One region of the Saccharopolyspora sp. NPDC000995 genome, then DNA from elsewhere that is predicted to be linked to it. Evidence: riboswitches for the same ligand, from Rfam matches in the RefSeq annotation. Region 1 holds a riboswitch; the other holds the start of a gene.
The links. Region 1 has a riboswitch for glycine ahead of gcvH (glycine cleavage system protein GcvH). Riboswitches for the same ligand answer to the same signal wherever they lie in the genome.
Positions count from the first base shown of each region.

Region 2: it holds a riboswitch for glycine, as region 1 does, so the genes downstream of both, gcvT (glycine cleavage system aminomethyltransferase GcvT) here and gcvH (glycine cleavage system protein GcvH) in region 1, are expected to answer to the same signal.

Region 1 covers NZ_JBSFLZ010000061.1:2,428-5,827, forward strand. Annotated here, with positions in the region: gene ACWDKQ_RS20165 (L-serine ammonia-lyase) at 1-1,110, opposite strand, end outside; gene gcvH (glycine cleavage system protein GcvH) at 1,138-1,509, opposite strand; glycine riboswitch at 1,560-1,658, opposite strand; glycine riboswitch at 1,659-1,763, opposite strand; gene ACWDKQ_RS20175 (PucR family transcriptional regulator) at 1,877-3,400, shown strand, end outside.
Region 2 covers NZ_JBSFLZ010000009.1:75,386-78,785, forward strand. Annotated here, with positions in the region: gene glyA (serine hydroxymethyltransferase) at 1-470, opposite strand, end outside; gene gcvT (glycine cleavage system aminomethyltransferase GcvT) at 496-1,599, opposite strand; glycine riboswitch at 1,715-1,816, opposite strand; glycine riboswitch at 1,817-1,924, opposite strand; gene ACWDKQ_RS05505 (acyl-CoA dehydrogenase family protein) at 2,208-3,386, shown strand.

The sequences.
Region 1 (3,400 bases):
CATCGCGATCTCCGCTGCGTTCTCCACCTGTCTCGGCGTTCCACCCAGCACCTCAGCGAGCCCGGCAGCAGCCATCGAACACGCGGAACCCACCTCGCCCTGACAACCGACCTCCGCACCCGAAATCGACGCGTTCTCCTTGAACAACACGCCGACCGCACCCGCCGCCAACAGGAACCGCACGACACCAGCATCATCCGCGCCAGGCACGAAGCGCGTGTAGTAATGCAGGACCGCAGGAACGATCCCGGCCGCACCGTTGGTCGGTGCGGTCACCACCCGCCCACCAGCCGCGTTCTCCTCATTCACCGCCAGCGCGAACAGCGTGACCCACTCCAGCGGATCGTCGCGCTCGGTCAATGAAGCCGCCAGCTCCGCCGCCCGACGACGGACCTTCAGCCCACCGGGCAGCTCACCGGAGTTGCGGCAGCCGTTGTGAACGCATTCACGCATGACCTGCCAGATGCCGTGCAACTCCTTGTGCACGGCATCCTCGCCACGCCACGACAACTCGTTCGCCAGCATCACACCGCTGATCGGCAGCCCCGACTGCTCGGTCCGCGCGAGCAGTTCTACACCCGTGCGGAACGGGTACCGCACCGCGGTCTCGTCCGGTTTGATCCGATCAGTGCCGGTAGCGTCTTCGTCAACGACGAAGCCACCGCCCACCGAGTAGAACACCGCGCTGTCCAGCTCGGCATCATCGGCACCGAACGCGGCGAAGCGCATCCCGTTGGGGTGCAACGGCAACGACTTGCGCCGGTGCATGACCAAGTCACGGTCTACGGTGAACCGGATCTCCTGCACCCCGTCCAAACGCAACCGCCCGGACTCCCGGATCTCGCTGACCCGGCCTTCCACCGCCGCCGGATCAACAGTCTCCGGACTGTGCCCCTCCAAACCGAGCAGCACAGCCTTCGGACTACCGTGCCCATGCCCGGTCGCACCCAACGACCCGAACAACTCCGCCTTGATCCGCTCGACCAGCGGCAACCGCCCCGCGCTGTGCAACCGCTGCACGAACAACCGCGCCGCACGCATCGGACCAACCGTGTGCGAACTGGACGGCCCAATACCCACCGAAAACAGGTCGAAGACGCTGATCGCCATTGACCGCCTCCTACCTCGCCTGGCCCACTACTGCGCGATCAACTCGGCGTACTGCTCAGCGGTGAGCAGCGAACCGGTGCTGGTCGGGCGCACATCGAGCAGCCATCCGTCGCCGAATGGCTCCGCGTTGAGCAGCGCCGGGGCGTCCACGACGGACTCGTTGAGCGCCACGACCTCGCCGGTCACCGGCGCGAACAGGTCGCTGACGGACTTCGTGGACTCCAGCTCCCCGCAGGCCTGGCCCGCTTCGATCTTGTCGCCCACCTCGGGAAGCTGCACGTAGACGATGTCGCCGAGCGCGTCCGCGGCGTGCTGGGTGATGCCGATGCGGACTACTTCGTCGCGGTCCTCGATCCACTCGTGCTCTTCGGAGTAAAGCAGGTGCGCAGGCAGGGACATGTTGGGAGGCTCCAAGGCTGTCAGGGGGCACTCGTGCCCGTGGTGGCTGGGCCTCCCCCTCTGTTGCGGAACCTGAGAGCTTCGCCGCAGGTCATCGCGGCTTGCACCGTGGGTGGAGCGTCGATGCGACGCACGCTTTCCAGAGTTGCCTCGCCCGAACGGTCATGGGTGCCTGAGAGTTTGTGGGGAGTCTTGCTCCTTCGGCGCCCTGGGAGCTCGGCGTGAGCTCGCAGGGTCTCTCCCGCACGGGGTCGACGGCCGGTATGCGATTGTCGGTGTGCTCAGCAACGATAAACGGGCCAGCTCTGGTGTCAATGCCCTCCCCCACCACGCCCGGAGGCTGCCCTAGGCATTCAGGAGGCCAGTGATGCTGGAGATCCGGGCACTGGTCGAGCGCGTCGGCCCTACACTGCTGCGCACCGTGGTCGCCCCGGAACCGAGAGTGTGCGTCGGGGACGTCGTCATCGCCGAACCCGATCAGCCGCCGACGGCGGCGGGCGGCGATCTCGTGCTGGGCGTGGGCATCTCGGACAGCGAGCACGCGGTGGCGCTGACGAGGAATTGCGGCGCGAAGGGTGCAGCAGCGGTGCTGCTCAAACCACCGATTTCGGCGGACGACGCGGTGGCCGCGGCAGCCCGGGCCGCGGGGGTGGCGCTGGTCGAGGTCCGGCCTGGAACGGCGTGGGCGCAGTTGGTGTGGCTGATCCGTGCCGCGCTGGCCGGGACCGAAATCGAGGAGGCCGACGCACCCAGCACCGGGGTCGGGGACCTGTTCCGGCTCGCCGACGCGGTGGCGGACGTGGTGGACGCGCCAGTCACCATCGAGGACGCGCGCTCCCAGGTCCTGGCCTACTCCGCCCGGCAGGACCTCACCGACCCGGCGCGGGTCTCGACGATCATGGGCCGGAGGCAGCCCGACGACGTGCTCGCCAAGTTCCGTGCCCGCGGCACGTTCCGCCAGCTCAGCAAGGGCAGTTCGGCGATCTTCGTACCCGCCCAGCAGGACGGCACCCTGCCCCGGCTGGTGGTGCCGATCCGGATGGGCGGCGAACTGCTCGGCTCGATGTGGGCCGTGGTCCCCGGCGAGGTCTCCGAAGAGCGCTCCACCGCGTTCGCCGACACCGCACCTCTGGTTGCACTGCAACTGCTGCGGTGGCGTGCGGTGGCGGACGGGGCACGCCGCCGATCCGCCGAACAGGTGCGGCTGCTACTGGAGGGCGGCGAAGGCTGGCGGGCGGCAGCGAACGAACTGGCGGTGCCCGCCGAAGCGCACCGAGTCGTCGCCATCGAAATGCCCCCGTCCGCCAGCCCCGCGGAGGGGCACCGGTTGGCGATGTGGGAGTGGATCACGCGCGGGATCGGGCGGCGCCCGCTGGTCACCGAGATCGGCACCATGCTCTACGCACTGGTGCCCGACCGGGGGCGCGCGGGCGGCTGGCCGGATCTGCGGGCAGCGCTCACGTCCCACGACGTTTCGCCGCGCCCGCTGATCGCGGCGGGCACCGCGGTGGCGGTCGCCGAGCTTTCCCAGTCGCGGTCGCAAGCCGAGGAACTGATCAGCCTGCTGCGCGCCGGCCAACTACAGCAGCGGGTGGCGGTGTACGAGGAGAACTGGCATCTGCTGGTGCTCAGCCGGATGGCCGGTGCGGCGACCGACGCCGGTATCGGTGCCCTCGGCCCGCTACCGGTGCTGCGCGAGCACGACCGAACGCAGGGCACCGAATACCTGGCCACGCTCCACGCGTGGCTGCGCCACCCCGGCGATCCCCGGCAGGCGAGCCGCGAGTTGCGCGTGCACCCGAACACCTTCCGGTACCGGATGAAGCGGCTCACCCAACTCGTGGAAGTCGACCTCGAAGACCCCAACGTCCGCTCCGCGCTGTTCGCGCAA
Region 2 (3,400 bases), on a different contig from region 1:
ACGCGGTGGTCATCCGCGCGCACGTGGTAGGGCACCACGTTGTAGAGCTTGCCGGAGAAGTTGATCCGCATGCCGTGCGTGAGGTGACCGCCGTGGGCCAGGTCCAGGCCCATGATCGTGTCGCCGGGCTTGAGCAACGCGAACATCGCCGCCGCGTTGGCCTGCGCCCCGGAGTGCGGCTGCACGTTGGCGAAGGAGGCCCCAAACAGCTCCTTGACGCGGTCGATGGCCAGCTGCTCGACGACGTCGACGTGCTCGCAACCACCATAGTAGCGGCGCCCCGGGTAGCCCTCGGCGTACTTGTTGGTCAGCACCGAGCCCTGCGCCTCCAGGACCGCCTGCGGTGCGAAGTTCTCCGAGGCGATCATCTCCAGCGTGGTCTGCTGGCGGTTGAGCTCGGCGCCGACCGCCGCTGCCACCTCGGGGTCCACCGCGGCCAGCTGGTCGTTAAACAGGTCCGGTGTCGACATTGTGTTGCCTCCTGGTTCGATCTCGTCAGGCATTGCGGCGGTAGAACGGCAGCTCGACGACCTGCACCGCGACGTTTTTGCCGCGGATGTCGACCTGCAGTTGGGTGCCGGGTTCGCTGTGCGCGCGGTCGACGTAGGCCATGCCGATCGGGTGGCCGAGGGTCGGCGACGGGGCACCGCTGGTCACGACGCCGATCTCGGCACCGTCGGCGTCCAGCACGCGGTAGCCGTGCCGGGGCGCCCGGCGTTGGTCGGTCCTCAGCCCGACCAGCGTGCGCTCGGTGGGCTTCTCCGCAGCGGCGGCCAGCGCGTCCTTGCCGACGAAGTCGCCGGGCTTGTCCAGCTTGACCACCCGGTCGAGGTTGGCGTGGAAGGGCGTGAGGTCGGTGGACAGCTCGTTGCCGTACAGCGGCATGCCCGCCTCCAGCCGCAGCGTGTCGCGGCAGGACAACCCGGCGGGCTGCAGGCCGTGCTGCGCGCCGGACTCGGTCAGCGCCTGCCAGACGGCCTCGGCGTCGCCGGGCGCGGTGAACAGCTCGAAGCCGTCCTCGCCGGTGTAGCCGGTTCGCGCCAGCAGCACGTCCTTGCCGGCGACCTGGCTGCGGTAGCCCGCGTAGTACTTGACCTCGGCGAGGTCGGTGTCGGTCAGCGGGGCGAGGATGGCGACCGCGTTCGGGCCCTGCACGGCGATCAGCGCGTAGTCGTCGGAGACGTCCTGGTGCTCGGCGTCGAAGCCGTCGAGTCGCTCGGTCAGTTCGGCGGAGACCACGGCGGCGTTCGCCGCGTTGGCCACCACCAGGAACTCCTGCTCGTCGAGCCGGTAGACGATCAGGTCGTCCAGCACGCCGCCGGTGGCGTTGCAGATCATCGTGTAGCGAGCGCGACCGGGCTTGATCGCGGAGGCGTTGGCGACCAGCGCGTAGTCCAGCGCCTCGGCGGCCTGCGGGCCGCTGATCCGGATCTCACCCATGTGGGTCAGGTCGAACAGGCCGGCGTTGTTGCGCACCGCGTTGTGCTCGGCGGTGTCGCCGGAGTAGCGCAGCGGCATCCGCCAACCGGCGAACTCGGTGAACGTCGCCCCGAGGGCTTCGTGCACTCGGTGCAAGGGCGTCTGTCGTGGCGACGACATGGTGAGACTCCTCCTGGTGGGCGCCGGTCGGCAGTCGAGGGCCGGTCAGCTCACTGCACCCAACCTTATCGGGGGCACCTCGACCCCGGCCTGCGCGGGCTTGCGCTGGTCGGGCGGTCTCCCCGGAGTCATTGGCCTGAGAGTTTCGCCACCCCGCGAGGGGCAGCTTGCACCGTGGGCGAGAAGCGCGTTGCTCCTGCTTTTCTCCGTGTTCGCCTGGTGTCGTGCGGTGCCGGTGCCTGAGAGTTTGCTGGGGAGTAATTGCTCCTTCGGCGCTCCGCTCTCCGAGGTAGCTCGGGGTTGGAGTCTCTCCCGCACGACGTCATCGGCGCGGTATTCGGTTGTGCGAACGCCGACGCTACGAACCGAACGTGACCGGAGTCAACCGGGGGGCGCAGTGATCTCATTCGGCAAGCTCGCGGTGCTGCTTCTCCAGGCCGGCGTCGTCCGGGAAGCCGCGGCTGGAGGACCCATCGCCGAGCCGGAGCACCGAGGTACTTCGCGAGGCGTTCGATCATCGGTCGCGTAGCGCTCACGTCGTCGGGGCGGTCTTAGGCTGCCATAAGGGACGACGTTAGTTAGGTGGTTGCACCGAAAGGAATTCGGCGATGGTCGACTTCTCGCTGTCCGACACAGAGCGTGACATCCGCGACTGGGTGCGCAACTTCGTCCAGCGCGAGCTGGTGCCGCTGGAGCCCGAGGTGCTGCGGCGTGAGCGGGGCGGGGAACGTGGCCTGACCAAGGACGAGCAGCGGGAACTGCAGGACAAGGCGAAGCAGGCCGGGTTCTGGGGCGTGCAGACGCCCGAGGAGTACGGCGGCATGGGCCTGTCGGCCGTGATGACGGCGCTCATCGAGGTTGAGCTCGGTCGCACGTTCGTGCCGTTTCGCTTCGGCGGCTACGCGGACAACATCCTGTACTACGCCAACGACGAGCAGAAGGAGCGCTACCTGCTCCCGACGATCGAGGGCACCCGCAAGTCGTGCTTCGCGATCACCGAGCCGGACGCTGGCTCCGACGCCAAGAACCTGCGCACCACCGCCGTCAAGGACGGCGACGAGTGGGTGATCAACGGCGAGAAGACGTTCATCACCGGCGGCATCGACGCCGACTTCGTGATGGTCTTCGCCGTCACGGACAAGGAGAAGGGCGCCAACGGCGGGGTCACCTGCTTCCTGGCCGACCGGGCCGCGGGCTGGAAGTCCGAGCCGATCGCCATCATGGGCCCGTGGGAGCGGCAGCCCGCCGCGCTGGTGTTCGACAACGTGCGCGTTCCGGAGCGCAACGTGCTCGGTGAGGTCGGCCACGGCTTCAAGCTCGCCATGCAGTGGATCGGCCGCGGCCGCTACCTGCTGCCCGCCCGCGCCCTCGGAGCCTGCGAACGGCTCGTCGAGATGGGCATGGAGTACGCCAAGACCCGCGAGACGTTCGGCAAGCCGATCGCCGAGCGCCAGGCCATCCAGTGGATGATCGCCGACTCCGCCGTGGAGATCGAGGCGCTGCGCTGGCTGGTGCTGCAGGCGGCCTGGCAGGTGGACCAGGGCATGGACTCCCGGCATGCGCAGTCGGTGGCCAAGCTTTTCGGCGCCACCCGCGCCAACGAGATCGTCGACAGGGTGCTGCAGATGCACGGCGGCATGGGCTACACGAAGGACCTGCCGGTCGAGCGCTGGTACCGCGACCTGCGGCTACTGCGCATCTTCGAGGGGACCGACGAGATCCAGCGCCGCACCGTCGCCCGCAACCTCCTGAAGGGGCACGCGTCCGTCAGCGGCGTGCTCGGCTGATCCGCATCCGTTTT